DNA from 2 places in the Paractinoplanes hotanensis genome. Region 1 is predicted to be linked to the other one. Evidence: riboswitches for the same ligand, from Rfam matches in the RefSeq annotation. Region 1 holds a riboswitch; the other holds the start of a gene.
The links. A riboswitch is a leader RNA that binds a small molecule or an ion and turns the genes downstream of it on or off. The one in region 1 is predicted to bind thiamine pyrophosphate.

Region 1 (7,476 bases):
CGCGAGCGCGGCCGCACCTCGGGCGACCTGGCCCTGGCGCTGCTGTTCTACGGCGGCATCGCGGGCGGCGTGGTGCTGGTCGCGCTCTCCGACGACGCCAGCAGCAACAGCCTGGTGCAGTACCTCTTCGGTTCGCTGATCACCACGTCCCCCGAGGACATCGCGGTGATCGCCGTGCTCGGGGCGGCGGTGCTGATCGCCATGCTGGCCTTCCGGCCGGCGCTCTTCGCGGTCTGCAACGACGAGGAATACGCCCGGGTCAGCGGCCTGCCGGTGCGCGCGCTCAACATCCTGATGGCGGTGACCACCGCCGTGACGGTCACGATCGCCATGCGTACGGTGGGACTGCTGCTCGTCTCGGCCCTGATGGTGATTCCGGTTGCCGCCGCCCAGCAGGTCACCCGCGGCTTCCGCACCACGATGGCCGCGGCGATGGCGATCGGCCTGGTCGCCGCGGGCGCCGGGGTCGTCGTCTCGGCCGAGGCCGACACCCCGCCCGGCGCCACCACGGTGATCCTGGCCCTGGCCGTCTTCGTCGCGATCACGGTCGGCGCCGCCGGTTGGCGCGTGGTGCGGCGACGTGTCCACCCGCCCCACGAAGTCGAACCACCTGACGTCGTCCTGCAAAAGGTCTGAGCCCACAATGACAACCACGCCCAGTAGCCAGGTCCTGCAGGAGGTCCGATGACGAGCGGATACGAGGCGTACGAATCCGCCGGCGAGCTGCTGCGAGCCCTGTCCGCGCCGATCCGGGTGGCGATCGTCGCCGAGCTGGGCGCCGGTGAACGCTGCGTGCACGAGCTGGTCGAGAAGCTCGGCGCGCCGCAACCCCTGGTCTCCCAGCACCTGCGGGTGCTGCGGGGCGCCGGGGTGGTCCGGGGTGCACGACGTGGCCGGGAGATCGCATACTCGCTGGTGGACGATCACGTCGCGCACATCGTCGCCGACGCGGTCAGTCACGCGAGGGAGGTCCGATCGTGAGCACCGAACAGAACGTCGGGCAGCGCAACACCAAGCAGCGCACCGCGGTGAGCGCCGTGCTGGCCGAGGCCGAGGGCTTCTACAGCGCGCAGGAGCTGCACGCCCGGCTGAAGGAACGCGGTGAGCGCGTGGGCCTGACCACGGTCTACCGCACCCTGCAGGGGCTGGCCGACGCGGGCGAGATCGACGTCATGCGCCCGCCCGGCGGCGAGCACCTCTACCGCCGGTGCAGCCAGGGCCACCACCACCATCTCGTGTGCCGGGAGTGCGGCAGCGCGGTCGAGGTGGAGGGCCCGGCGGTCGAGTCGTGGGCCGACAAGGTGGCGAGCCGGCACGGCTACGTCGACGTCTCGCACACGTTGGAGATCTTCGGAACGTGCCCCGTCTGCGCGAAGCGCTGACTTCGTCCCCATGGGACGCTGTGCGGCGTGAAGATCTATGCCGACCGGGTCCCCGCCGCCGTACGCCAGCTCCTCACCGACATCCTCGTGGTCCTCTGGGTCTATGCGTGGGTCCGGGCGGGCCTGTGGGTCAACGACATGGTCGAGAAGCTGGCTGTGCCGGGCGCCAAGCTCGAGAGCGCCGGCGGCGGCATCGCCGACAACCTGACCGACGCCGGCAGCAAGGTCGGCGGGGTGCCGCTCGTCGGTGACCAGCTGGTCAAGCCGTTCGAGGGGGCCGCCTCGGCCGCCCGGTCAATCGCCGAGGCCGGACGCCAGCAGCAGGACATCGTCGACACGCTGGCGCTCGTGGTCGCGCTGATCGCCGTGGCCGTTCCGCTGGCGCTGGTGCTGTTCGGCTGGCTCCCGCTGCGGTTGCGCTGGATGCGCCGGGCCGCGGTGGCTTCGGCCGTACGCGATCAGCCCGCCGGCCGCGACCTGCTGGCCCTGCGTGCCCTGGCCGGCCAGCCGCTGAACCGCCTGGCCAAGCTCGGCCCGGACATCGCCCAGAGCTGGCGCAACGGCGACGCCGAGGCGGTCGACGCGCTGGCCGAGCTCGAGCTCAGGAGACTCGGTCTGCGGTCTCGCCGGGGGTGACCTCCGTCCGGCTGACCCGCTCGTCCTCCTCCTCCTCCTCGTCCTCGTCCTCGATCCAGTTGCGCCGGAAGAACGGCACAGCGGCCCAGAAGGTGAGGAAGAAGGCGGCGGTGATCCCGGTGAAGACGAACGCGATCGGCCGGGCCAGGATGAAGTCGGTGACCAGCAGGACCGCGCTGACCATCGAGACCAGCAGGAAGAACAGCCCGCCGGTGGCCATCGCGTGGGCGTAGCGCACCAGCTCGGGCTTGCGGCCCTGCCGGAAGAGCGCCCGGTGGAAGGCGACCGGCGCGATGATCATCGCGGTGGCGCCGGCCGCGGCCAGCAGCGCCACCACGTAGACGTCCTTCTGGAACTGCGTGACCTCGGGGAACCGGTTACTGAAGGGCAGGGTCAGCAGAAAGGCGAACAGGATCTGGATGCCGGTCTGGGCGACCCGCAGCTCCTGCAACAGATCGGCGAAATTACGGTCCCAGCGCTGCTTCTCTGTTTCGTGCCTGCCACGTACCTCGTCTGCCATGACGCTGCGGATTCCCCAAAGTGAACAGAAATCAAACTCGGCCGATCCGGCGGAGCGCCGCCTCGGCGAGGGCGGTCGCGGCCTGCTCCGGTACCCAATGGCTGATACCCCGCATAGCAACCATTTCGTAGTCGGACTGGACCCAGTCGCGCGTACGCAGAGCGGCGGTCAGCGAGACCACACCGTCCTTGTCGCTCCAGACGTAGGTGGTGGGCACCTCGATGGGGCCGGGGCCGCCGGGTGGGTTGCCGGTTGCCGCGCGGTACCAGTTCAGGCCGCCGGTGAGCCGGCCCGGGTCGTCGCGCATCGCCTCGACGTACTTGTCGCCGCGGTGGCCGATCGGCTTGAACATGGCCCGCAGCACGGCGCCGTCCCGGGCCAGCAGCAACCGCTCGGCCTGCCGGGACTGGAAGACCTTGAAGTACGTCATCCGGGCCCGCTGGGACGCGCGCGTCCGCAGGACCAGGCCCAGCGCCTTGGGGTGCGGCACCGAGACGGCGGTCAGGGTGCGCAGGCGATCGGGGTGCGCCGAGGCCAGCCACCAGCCGACGATCGCCCCCCAGTCGTGCCCGATCACGTGGGCCGACTCGATGCCGAGCGCGTCGAGCACGGCCACCGCGTCGGCAGTCGGCTCGCTCAGGTGGTAGGCGCTGACCTCGGCCGGGCGGGCGCCGGGCGAGGTGCCGCGCTGATCCAGGGCGTACGTCCGGAGACCGGCGGCGTGCAACTTCGGCGCGAGCAGATCGAACTCGCGGTGGTCCTGCGGGAAACCGTGCAGCAGGAGCACCGGATCGCCGTCGGCCGGCCCGCCCTCGTACACGTCGAAGGTCAGGCCACGCGCCTTGATCTCCATGTGATCACTCCCTCGCTGTTCGGCGACCCGCTACGGTGTTACGTTCATCGAAACACAGCACAACAGCACCGAGCCTTGTCCTCGACGGTCACCGTACGTCGCGAACGAAGCTCGTCCGACAGGGGAGCGCACAGCGCTGAGAGTGCGGGCGACCGCAGACCCTCGCACCTGATCTGGGTAATGCCAGCGCAGGAAGTTCGGTCTTTTCTCCAGCCGCGCCGTGTCCCGGGCCCGCCCGGGAGACGGCGTGCGTCTCCTCCCGGTACAAACTGGGAGGTTCCAACCATGAACAACCGCTGGCGCACGATAGACATCGTGATCGCCTCGATCATCGCCGTCTCGTTCGGCGTGATCTTCTGGGCGTGGGGTCTGCTCTGGAACGGCCCCGCCGACGCCATCCCGCTGCCCGGCCGGGCCGTGCTCTACGGCGTCTGGCTGGTGCCGGCCGTGCTCGGCGCGCTGATCGTGCGCAAGCCGGGCGCGGCGTTCTACACCCTCTCGCTGGCCTCGCTCGTCTCGGTGGCCATCGGCGTGAGCTGGGGCTGGACGATCGTCGTGCAGGGCCCGCTGGAGGCGCTGGGCGCCGAGCTGATCTTCGCGATCTTCGCCTACAAGGTCTACCGCCTGCCGGTGGCGCTGCTGGCGGGCGCGACGGCCGGGGTGGTGGCCGCGGTCTACGACGCGTTCGTCTGGTACGGCGGCACGTCGTGGGCCACCATGCGGATCCCGTACATCCTCATCACCGGGGTGTCGGCTCTGGTCATCGCCGGGCTCGGCAGCGTGCTGCTGACCCGCGCGCTGGCCCAGACCGGCGTTCTCGATCGTTTCCCGGCGGGCCGGTCGCGCGCGCTCGTCTGATTTGGTTCGATTGGTAGATATGAGTGAGGTCGTCCTCCGCGGATTCGGCTGGCGGCATGCCGGCCGGCGCGCCTGGGCTGTCCGCGACGTCGACCTGCACATCGCGCACGGCGAGCGGGTGCTCCTGCTCGGTCCCTCCGGGGCCGGCAAGAGCACCCTGCTCGCGGCGCTGGCCGGCCTGCTCCCGGAGGACTCGGGCGAGGCCGCGGGCACGATCGAGATCGACGGCCTCGATCCGCTCAAGGCCCGCCACCGCGCAACAACCGAAGCCTGGTCCTCCGGACGGCACGGAGAACCCGGGCAAGGGGTGGGCATCGTCTTCCAAGATCCGCAGACCCAGCTGGTCATGGCCCGCAGCGGCGACGACGTGGCGTTCGGCCTGGAGAATCGCGGCGTGCCGCCGGCCCAGATCTGGCCCCGGGTCAGCGACGCGCTCGACCGGGTCGGCTTTCCCTACCCGATCATCCGGTCGACGGCAGCGCTGTCCGGCGGCGAGGCACAGCGGCTGGCGCTCGCCGGGGTGCTGGCGCTGCGGCCCGGCCTGCTGCTGCTCGACGAGCCGACCGCCAATCTGGACCCGGCCGGCGCCGAGCTGGTGCGCGAGTCGCTCGCCGCGCTGCGGGACCAGACCACGATCCTGGTCGAACACCGGGTGGCCGAGGCGCTGCCCCTGGTCGACCGGGTGGTCGTGCTCGAGGCGGGTGGCGGGGTGCGAGCCGACGGCGCGCCCGAGATGGTGTTCGCGGCGTACGGCGACCGGCTGGCCGACGAGGGCGTCTGGGTGCCCGGCTTCACGATCCCCCCGCTCAAGTCGGCCACCCCGCCCGGACCCGAGCTCGTCCGTGCTTCGCAGGTGGCGGTGAGCCAGAGACTCGCGCCGGTGTCACTGGCCGTGAACGCCGGCGAGGTGCTGGCCGTGACCGGCCCCAACGGCGCCGGGAAGTCGACGCTGGCACTGACGCTCGGCGGCCTGCTCGCGCCGACCGGCGGCCGGGTGCACGGCTTCGGCGACGACCGCCCGCCGCACCGGTGGCGGGCGGCCACCCTGACCGGGCGGATCGGTTCGGTCTTCCAGAACCCGGAGCACCAGTTCGTCACCGCCCGCGTCGCCGACGAGCTGGCCGTCGGCCCGCGGCGGCTGGGCCGGTCAGCGGCCGAAGTGACCCGGATCGTCGACGATCTGCTCGACCGGCTGCGCCTGAGCAAGCTGGCCGGGGCCAACCCGTACACGCTCTCGGGCGGCGAGGCCCGCCGCCTGAGCGTGGCCACCGCGCTGGCCACCGCGCCCCGCCTGCTGGTGCTCGACGAGCCGACCTTCGGCCAGGACAGGCGCACCTGGATCGAGCTGGTCACCCTGCTCGCCACGCTGCGCGACGACGGCCACGGCATCGTCGCGGTCACCCACGACGACGACTTCGTGCAAACTGTGGCCGACCGCACCCATCGCCTGGGCTCCGCCCGCGTGCGCGATCCCCTCCCCCACCGCCGCCCCGGCGGCGGCCCATGACTCTCGCGCTCCAGCCCGTCGCGAACCCCTCGGCCCCGCTGGCCCGCCGCAACCCGGTGGCCAAGCTGGCCGCCGCGCTGCTCTTCTCGCTTCCGCTGATCTCCACACTCGACCCGCTGACCCCCGCCATCGCGCTCGCTGTCGAACTGGCCGTCGTCCCGCTCTTCGGCCTGCGGTACTCCACCCTCGTCCGGCGGGCCTGGCCGTTGCTGATCGGCGCGTTCGGCCTGCTGGTCACGATGGTGCTGTTCGCCGCCGAGCGCGGTGGCTCGCTGCTGCTGAACCTGGGCCCGTTCGACGTCACCACCGGCGTGCTGATGGCAGCGCTCGGCCTGATCCTGCGTCTGTTCGCGGTGGCCGTTCCCGGCGTGCTGGTCTTCGCCACCACCGACCCGACCGACCTGGCCGACGCCCTGGTGCAGAACGCGAAGGCGCCGGCCCGGTTCGCCCTCGGCGCGCTGGCCGCGTTCCGCCTGCTGCCGCTGCTCGGCGCCGAATGGCAGATGCTGACGCTGGCCCGCCGGGCCCGCGGCATCGACGCCGGCCGCAATCCGGTGGCCGTGCTGCGACTCTTCGTCTCGACGGCCTTCGCCCTGCTGGTCGGCGCCCTGCGGCGGGGCGGCCGGCTCGCGGTGGCGATGGACGCGCGCGGCTTCGACTCGGGGGTTCCCCGCACGTACGCCCGGAGGCAGGTCTTCCGCCGGGCCGACGCGATGCTCGTGGCCGGCGCGGCGGTGCTGTCGGCCCTGATCCTCGGCACCACGATCGCGCTGGGCCTCTTCCGCCCGATCATCTGACCCGCCGCCGCTGAGCCGCCGCCTCCCCCGCCCACGAGGGAGGGAAGCGGGCTGACGCTACCCGATCAGCACTGACCGCCGCGTTCGTCATCCACAGGCGGCCACCCTTGACTTTCGGCAGTAGTGGCGGGCCGGGCGCGTCGATAACCTGGCCGGATGCGGGGACGGCGGGAGTGGCTGGCCGACGGGCTGCTCGGGGCGGTGCTCATCGCGCCGGTCCTGGTGCACCAGGTGATGAACGGCGACGTGCTCAGGGTCCTGGCCGCGCTCGTGGTCGCAGCCGTGCTGGTGGTGACCGTGCGGCGGTCGCCGGTGGTGGGTCTGCTGGTGGTGCTGGTGGGCACGCTGGCCGACGGGAACTTCGTGTTCGGCCTGCCGGTGATGAGCTACCTGGCCGGGTTGCGGACGGAACGGATCCGCGTGGTCGCCGCCGCGTTCGCGGTGATCGCGGCCGGCGGGACGGCGCTCAACTTCACCGTGTTCGGCACCAGCCTGGGCGAATGGTTCTTCCTGGCCATGTCGCTGTTGCTGCTCGGCGTCTTCCCGTGGCTGGCCGGGCGCTACCGGGCGCAGCAGACCCGGCTCGTGTCGGCCGGGTGGGAACGCGCGGCCCGCCTGGAGTACGAGCGACGGCTGGTCGTGCGCGAGGTGCGGCTGCGCGAGCGGGCCCGCATCGCGCAGGAGATGCACGATTCGCTCGGGCACGAGCTGAGCCTGATCGCCCTGCACGCCGGCGCCCTCGAAACCACTCCGGGGCTGGCCGAGAAGCAGAGCGCCACTGCCGGCCGCATCCGCGAGTCGGCCGCCGCCGCCACCGACCGGCTGCGCGAGATCATCGGGGTGCTGCGCGACGAGGACGACGCGGCGCCCCTCGAGCCCGCCGGGGAACAGGCCGAAGCGCTGGTCGAGCGGCACCGGGCGAC
Region 2 (7,476 bases), on a different contig from region 1:
AGGCACCAGGCCGCCATGATCGAGCCACCGCGCGAGACGATGCCGGTGACACGGTCCGCGGCCAGCGGCACGTGCGGCAGCAGCACGCCGGCGTGGATCGTCATGTAGTCGACGCCCTGCTCGGCCTGTTCGAGGATGGTCTGCTTGAACAGCGGCCAGGTCAGCTTCACCGGGTCGCCCTTGACCTTCTCGAGCGCCTGATAGATCGGTACGGTCCCGATCGGCACCGGCGAGTTGCGGATGATCGCCTCGCGCGTCTCGTGAATGCGCGGCCCGGTCGACAGGTCCATCACCGTGTCGGCGCCCCACCGCGTGGCCCAGGTCAGCTTCTCGACCTCCTCGGCCACCGACGATGTCACCGCCGACGTGCCGATGTTCGCGTTGACCTTCACCAGGAACCGCGACCCGATGATCATCGGCTCCGACTCCGGGTGGTTGCGGTTGACCGGCAGCACGGCCCGGCCCGCCGCGATCTCCGAGCGCACCAGTTCGACCGGCACGTTCTCGCGGACCGCCACGAACTCCATCTCGGGGGTCACCTCGCCGGCCCGGGCCGCCGCCAGCTGGGTACGACCGCTCGCCCACGGCTTGCGGAGCGGCGGCAGCCCGACCTCGGGATCGCTGCCCGGACCGGACGTGTCGTAGAGCCGGACGGGCTCGTTCCCGCCGCTCAGCTCGACCTCCACGAACGGCACCCGGATGTCGGACCGCGGTCCCTCGACGTACGTCTTGCGCCTCATGATTCCTCCCCTATAGGTACAAACCAGACAGCGTTCGGGCGTACGAAGCCCCGGCGCCGCCTCTTGCCGACTCCCTAGAAAACGAAGTGGTCCAGCGGCCCGGGCCCGTCGCCCAGCCGCCAGTCGCGCCCACCGAGGAGCGCTGCGGTCACATAGGACTTGGCATTCCGTACGGCCGTCGGCACCGGATCACCGGCGGCCAGCCGCACCGCGATCGCCGACGAGAAGGTGCAGCCCGATCCGTGGTTGTTCTCCGTGCGCACCGGCTCCCCCCGCAAAACCTCGGTCGTCCCGTCGAAGCGCAGAACGTCGACCGCGCCCTCGCTACCGGTCACCACCACCGCCCGCGCGCCCCGCCCGACCAGCTCGTCCGCCGCGACGGCCATCTCCTCGGCCGTCTCGATCACCCTTCCGACCAGGGCGGCGGCTTCGTGCCGGTTCGGGGTCAACAGGCACGGGTACGCCACCAGGGGCGCCACCGAGGCGGTCTCGGCCAGCCGTGCTCCCGACGTGGCCACCAGCACCGGATCGACCACCAGGTTGGGCAGCCGGTCGGCCCGGTCCAGGATCAGCTCGGCCACCGCCGGGTCGCCGATCATGCCGACCTTGACCGCCGCCAGCGGGAAGTCGTCGAGCACCGCGTCCAACTGAGCTGCCACCACGTCGATCGGAATCGGGTGGATGGCGGTGACGCCGAGCGTGTTCTGCGCCGTCACTGCGGTGATCACCGAGACGCCGAAGGCACCGAGCGCCGCGAAAGTCTTGAGGTCGGCCTGGATCCCCGCTCCCCCACCGGAATCCGACCCGGCGATCGTCAACACCACCGGCGGCGTCATGCCGGCCTCACCGGCCGCCAGCGTGCTGCGCCTGTGGACAACGGGCACCACTCAACCGGAAGGCCGGCAGCGCCATACGCCTTGCGGCCAGCGTGAATCCTCAGTTCGCCCTCGAAGTCCGGCTCGTCGGCGACCCGCCCGCTGGACGTCGTCACGACCACGTCACCGCCCGCCGCTCAGACATGCCTGTGGATAACTCGAGCCGCTTCTCGGCGTGCTCCGATAGGCTGCCCACCCTGGGTGGGGCGGCGGCGGTAGCGGTGAACGCTTCGGTCAACTCGGCCGCCGTCCGTTCCGGATCGGCGGATCGCATGATCGCGCCCAGCACAGCGACCCCGGCCGCCCCCACCGCCGCGCATTCCGCGGCCCGGGCCGCCGAGTCGATCCCCCCGAGAGCCAGCCACGGCACATCCCCCGCCAGCCGAGCCGCTGCGGCCGGCCCCAGCGCCGGGCCGTACCCCGGTTTCGTTTCCGTCAGCCAGATCGGCGAGAGCGTCGCATAGTCCTCATCGGACAGGCGTCCGTGCCGCGAACGCCCGGCCAACCGCACGTCGCCGATCGGCAGCGGGTCGCGCTCGGCCAGATGAACCGCGTCACCGCCCAGCGGGTCAGGCCCGGCGACGATCAACCGCCCGGCCGGAACAACGTCGCGCAGCTCCGTCGCGAGCCGCAGCCGGGACTCGTACGGCAGGTCCCTTTCGCGCAGGATGACCCACGACGCGCCCCCGCGTACCGCGGCCCGCACCACCTCGACGACAGACCCGGCCGCGAGCCGCCGATCGGTGAGCACCACGAGCCCGCCCGGCGTCACCACGGCGCCGGCCCTTCGACCGAATCGGTCAGCACCACGGGCCCGCGAGGCGTCACCACTGGGCCAGCCCGTCGTCCGAAGTGGACGCCAGAGCGTGGAACCGTCGCGGGATCCGTCCCGCCGTGAAGGCCAGCCGGCCCGCGATCACCGCGTGCCGCATGGCCTCGGCCATCGCTCCGGGGTCGTCGGAGCGGGTGATCGCGCTCGCGACCAGCACCGCGTCGCAGCCCAGTTCCATCGCGAGCGCCGCGTCCGAGGCCGTGCCGATACCCGCGTCAAGCACCACCGGAACGTCCACGCTCTGCCGGATCAGGCGGATGTGGTGCGGGTTCGAGATGCCCAGCCCGGAGCCGATCGGCGAACCGGCCGGCATCACCGCCGCGCAGCCCACGTCGGCCAGGCGGCGGGCCAGGATCGGGTCGTCGCTGGTGTACGGCAGCACCGTGAAGCCGTCGCCCACCAGCTGTTCCGCGGCCCGCAGCAGCTCGATCCCGTCGGGCAGCAGGGTCCGCTCGTCGCCGATCACCTCTAGCTTGATCAGGTCGGTCTCGAAGGCGTCCCGGGCCAGGTGGGCGGTCTTCACCGCGTCGCCCGCCGTGTAGCAGCCGGCCGTGTTGGGGAGCACCCGCACGCCGAGCCGGTCGAGCATCGGCAGCAGTCCGGGGCCGGCCGCGTCGACCCTGCGGAGCGCCACCGTCACCAGGTCGGTTCCGGAGGCGACGATCGCCTGCTCCAGCGCGGCCAGACTGTTCGCCCCGCCGGTCCCCAGGATCAGTCGTGACTTGCCGAACAGCATCGTCAGCCTCCCTGCGCCGCGGTGAGCACTTCGACCGAGTCGCCCTCGGCCAGGGCCGTGGCCTCCCACGTCGAGCGGGGCACCACCTCGCCGTTGACCGCGACCGCCACGCCGCGCCGCGCCTCGGTGATCGTCTCGACGAGTTCCCGTACGGACAGATCGCGCACAAAACCGTCGGAGCTGCGCCCGTTCACCGTCAGCCGCATCAGAACCTCCGGGGTGAGAAGTCGGCCAGCGTGGGATCGGCCTCGCCAGTGAGCACCAGGTCGGCGATGAGCTCGGCGGTGACCGGCGTCAGCAGGATGCCGTTTCGGAAGTGCCCGGCGGCCACGATCACGCGCTCGTCCAGGCGGCCCAGCAGGGGCGCGTTGTCGGGGCTGCCGGGCCGGTGCCCGACCGTGGTCTCGGTCAGCTCGAACTCGGCCAGCGCCGGCACCAGGTCGAGGGCGGCGCGCAGCAGCTCGTGGACGCCACCCGCGGTGATCAGCCGGTCGGTGCGCTCCTCCTGGGTCGCGCCGACCACGATCTCGCCGTCCGCGCGCGGCACGAGGTAGACCTCGCGACCGTCGACCGCCGCGTCCAGCACATGCCGCAGCAGGCCGGGCTCACCCCGTAACCGCAGCACCTGACCCTTCACCGGCCGCACGGGCAACCCGGTGAGCGGGGCGGTGCCGCAGCCGGCCGCCACGACCACCGTCCGTGCCTCTATATCGGACAGCGAGTCGACCCGCTTGGCGACGATCCGCGAGCCGAGGCGGTCGCGGAGGGCCGCCACCACCTTGCGCGGGTCGACCTGGCGCTCGGCCCGGGCGAGGGCCCCCAGGCGTACGCGGGGGGAAAGCGCCGGTTCCAACTCGCGCAGCTGGGACGGGCGCAGCAGGGGCAATTGCTGCCCGGTCCAGAGGCGCGACCGCTCGGCCACGTCGTCGGCCGTCATGGCGAGGCCGAGCGTGCCGGTGTCGTCGTAGCCGACGTCGACGCCCAGCCCGGCCGCGAAGCCGGGCCACAGCTCGGCCGACCGTTCGAACAGCCGGATCAGCCGCGGATCCTCGTGCTCGGACTCGCCGCCGGGCGCGAGCATGCCGGCCGCGACGTGCCAGGCGCCCTCGTCGCCGCCGTCGAACACCGTCACGTCGGCGCCCCGGTCGACCAGCCGCGAGGCGATGGCCAGCCCGATGACGCCGCCCCCGACGATCGCGATGTCACTCATCGGACGCCAGCGCCTTCAGGAACTCCGCTGTCACGCCCGCGGGATCCACGGCGACCGCCGAGATCGCGGCCACGCCGTAGCAGTCGAGCTGGGCCACCCGTTCCGGCGTGATGCCCGCGATCGCGATCACCGGCGTTCCCGGCACGGCCCGCGTTATCGCCGCGACCCCCGCGGGACCGATCGGATCGGGCAGCCCGCTCTTGCTCGTCGTCGTGAACGTCGGCCCCACGCCGAGATACGACGCGCCGTCCGCGACGGCGGCGCGGGCGGCGGAGGGGTTGCGGCAGGTCGCACCGAGGATCGCGTGCTGCCCGAGCACTCGCCGGGCGGCGGCCACCGGCAGGTCGTCGGCGCCCACGTGGACCCCGTCGGCGCCGGCCGCCAGCGCCACCCCGACCCGGTCGTCGACCAGGCAGAGCGCCCCGGCCGGGCGGCACAGCTCGAGGGCGGCGACCGTCAGGGCGTACGCCGCGCGGTCGTTGGTCTTGACTCTGATCTGGACGGCCACCGGGCCGTGCCCGAGCACGCCCCGGACGACGTCGAGCGAGTCGGTGACGATATGCAAACGCGGAAACGACAACGGACGCTCCTCCCTGCGCCGGCATGATCCGGATCAGGTTCGACGGTCGGGGGCCGCGTCAGCCCCCCTCTCAGCCCGGTGCACCGGACTCCCGTGGGGTTGTGTTGCCTCGGACCATAACCCGGCCCGAGGACAAAAAACTAGCGCACGTCCCAAACTGGTTCGGGGGTCTCGACGACCTCGCCGTCGCTCTGAAACAGCACGAAGCGGTCGAACGAGCGGGTGAACCAGCGGTCGTGAGTGACCGCGATCACGGTCCCCTCGAACAGACGCAGCCCCTCCTCCAAGGCTTCGGCCGAGGCCAGGTCGAGGTTGTCCGTCGGCTCGTCGAGCAGCAGCACGGTCGCCCCCGACAGCTCCAGCAGCAGCACCAGGAAACGCGCCTGCTGACCGCCCGAGAGCGTGCCGAACCGCTGGTCACCCTGCTGTGACAGCTCGTACCGGTTGAGCGCCTTCATGGCCCCCGCCCGGTCCATTCCGGACCGGTGGTCGTCACCGCGCCACAGGATCTCGACCAGCGTGCGTCCGAGCAGTTCGGGCCGGTCGTGGGTCTGCGAGAAGTGCCCCGGCCGGACGCGGGCGCCGAGCCGGGCGACGCCGTTGTGCGCCACGTGGGACAGCGGGGCGCCGTCGACCGGTTTGTTCTCGGCCTCGGGGTCGCTGCCGCCGGCCGCCAGCAGGCGGAGGAAGTGCGACTTGCCGGTGCCGTTGGCGCCCAGCACCGCCACCCGGTCGCCGTACCAGATCTCCAGGTCGAACGGGAACGTCAGGTTCTCCATCTCGAGCTGCTCGCAGATCACCGCCCGTTTGGCCGTACGCCCGCCGCGCAGATTCATCCGCAGCGACTGCTCCTTGGGCGGGGTCGGCGGCGGACCGGCCTCCTCGAACTTGCGCAGGCGAGTCTGGGCCGCCTGGTAGCGCGAGGCCAGCCCGTCGTTGAAGGTCGCCTTCTGCTTGAGCGTGAACACCAGGTCCTTGAGTTTCTGGTGCTCCTCGTCCCAGCGGCGGCGGTTCTCCTCCATCCGGTCGTGGCGGTGCACCCGCGCCTCGTGCCACGACGCGAAGCCACCCGGATGCGTCCACGCGCTGCCACCCTCGACGGCGACCACACGGTCGGCCGTCTGGGCCAGCAACTCCCGGTCGTGCGAGACGTAGAGCACGGATTTCGGTGACTCGTGCAGCCGCGCCTCGAGCCACCGCTTTCCCGGTACGTCGAGAAAGTTGTCAGGCTCGTCGAGCAGGAGCACCTCGTCGTCGCCGCGCAGCAGCAGGTCGAGCGCGAACCGCTTCTGCTGCCCGCCCGAGAGTGTCCGCACCGGACGGTGCCGCACCTCGTCCCACGGCTTGCCCAGGATCGCGACGGCTACGACGTCGAAGAGCACCTCGACGTCGTAGCCCCCGGCCTCACCCCAGTGGGCCAAAGCATTCGCGTACGCCAACTGGCTGCGCTCGGTGTCGTCGAGCGCCGCCGCGGCCTTCGCGAGCCGTTCGCCGGCCGCGCCGAGCTCGGGTTTCACCAGCGACAGGGCCAGATCTTCGAGCGTACGGTCGTCGCCGATCATGCCGATGAACTGGCGCATCACGCCGAGCCCACCGGACCGCGCGATCGTGCCCTCGGGCAGCGCGAGGTCGCCCGCCACCATGCGCAGCAGCGTCGTCTTGCCCGCGCCGTTCGGCCCGACCAGCGCGACCTTGGCTCCCTCACCGACCCGGAACGCGACGTCGGCGAAGAGCCGGCGCCCGTCGGGCAGCACAAATCCGGCCCCAGCGACATCCACGTAACCCATGGCCGCAATCATCCCTGCGGCGACGACGAACGTCAGTTGGTTTTTCGCGTCACTTTCAGCACCCGGAAGCCCCGCTGGCTGGCGATACGCTCTACCGCCCAGCCGGTGTCGGCCAGCCAGGCGTGAAGCGAGTCACCACCGAGATTTCGGTTGATCACCAGCCAGGCCACCCCGTCCGGCGCGAGCCGCGGCAACCAGCGCTCCATCAGCGCCCGCAACTCGGCCTTGCCCACGTGGGTCGGCGGGTTGCTCCAGATCTGGTCGAACGTCACGTCGGCCGGCACGTCGTCGGGCGCGGCCACCCGCACCCGGTCGGCCAGGCCCAGCACCCCGGCGTTCAGCGCGGTCAGCTCGCGGGCGCGCGAGTTCACGTCGACCGCGTGCACCACGGCCCGCGGCGCCTCGGACGCAAGCACACATGCGATCGGCCCGTAGCCGCAGCCGAGGTCGAGGAACGTGCCGGCGATCGCGGCAGTCGGCAGGTCACCCTTGCGCAGCAGCACGGCGGTGCCCGGGTCGAGCCGGCTCGCGCTGAACACGCCGGCCGCGACGGTCAGCCGGTAGTCGCGGCCCGCGACGTTGAACACGATCTCACTGCGCACCTCGGGCGCGGTGGGCTCGGCGCTGAAGTAATGGTCTGCGGTCACCGCACCAGTCTGCCGCCGGATAACGCGCGGACGTTCGGCGGGGTGCCGCACATTCTGTGCGTTCATCGA

Region 2: another riboswitch for thiamine pyrophosphate. It lies ahead of LXN57_RS19770 (thiamine phosphate synthase); the one in region 1 lies ahead of LXN57_RS23365 (ECF transporter S component).

The regions. Positions count from the first base shown of each region.
Region 1 covers NZ_JAMQOL010000032.1:65,177-72,652, forward strand. The annotation lists gene LXN57_RS23335 (metal ABC transporter permease) at 1-636, shown strand, start outside; gene LXN57_RS23340 (ArsR/SmtB family transcription factor) at 685-981, shown strand; gene LXN57_RS23345 (Fur family transcriptional regulator) at 978-1,382, shown strand; gene LXN57_RS23350 (hypothetical protein) at 1,410-2,018, shown strand; gene LXN57_RS23355 (DUF6328 family protein) at 1,984-2,538, opposite strand; gene LXN57_RS23360 (alpha/beta fold hydrolase) at 2,570-3,391, opposite strand; TPP riboswitch at 3,502-3,604, shown strand; gene LXN57_RS23365 (ECF transporter S component) at 3,677-4,249, shown strand; gene LXN57_RS23370 (ABC transporter ATP-binding protein) at 4,269-5,756, shown strand; gene LXN57_RS23375 (energy-coupling factor transporter transmembrane component T family protein) at 5,753-6,553, shown strand; gene LXN57_RS23380 (sensor histidine kinase) at 6,710-7,476, shown strand, end outside.
Region 2 covers NZ_JAMQOL010000025.1:14,601-22,076, reverse strand. The annotation lists gene thiC (phosphomethylpyrimidine synthase ThiC) at 1-740, opposite strand, end outside; gene thiD (bifunctional hydroxymethylpyrimidine kinase/phosphomethylpyrimidine kinase) at 815-1,576, opposite strand; gene LXN57_RS19790 (thiamine phosphate synthase) at 1,728-2,390, opposite strand; gene LXN57_RS19785 (thiazole synthase) at 2,440-3,183, opposite strand; gene thiS (sulfur carrier protein ThiS) at 3,186-3,389, opposite strand; gene thiO (glycine oxidase ThiO) at 3,389-4,393, opposite strand; gene LXN57_RS19770 (thiamine phosphate synthase) at 4,386-4,958, opposite strand; TPP riboswitch at 4,967-5,078, opposite strand; gene LXN57_RS19765 (ABC-F family ATP-binding cassette domain-containing protein) at 5,114-6,760, opposite strand; gene LXN57_RS19760 (class I SAM-dependent methyltransferase) at 6,793-7,407, opposite strand.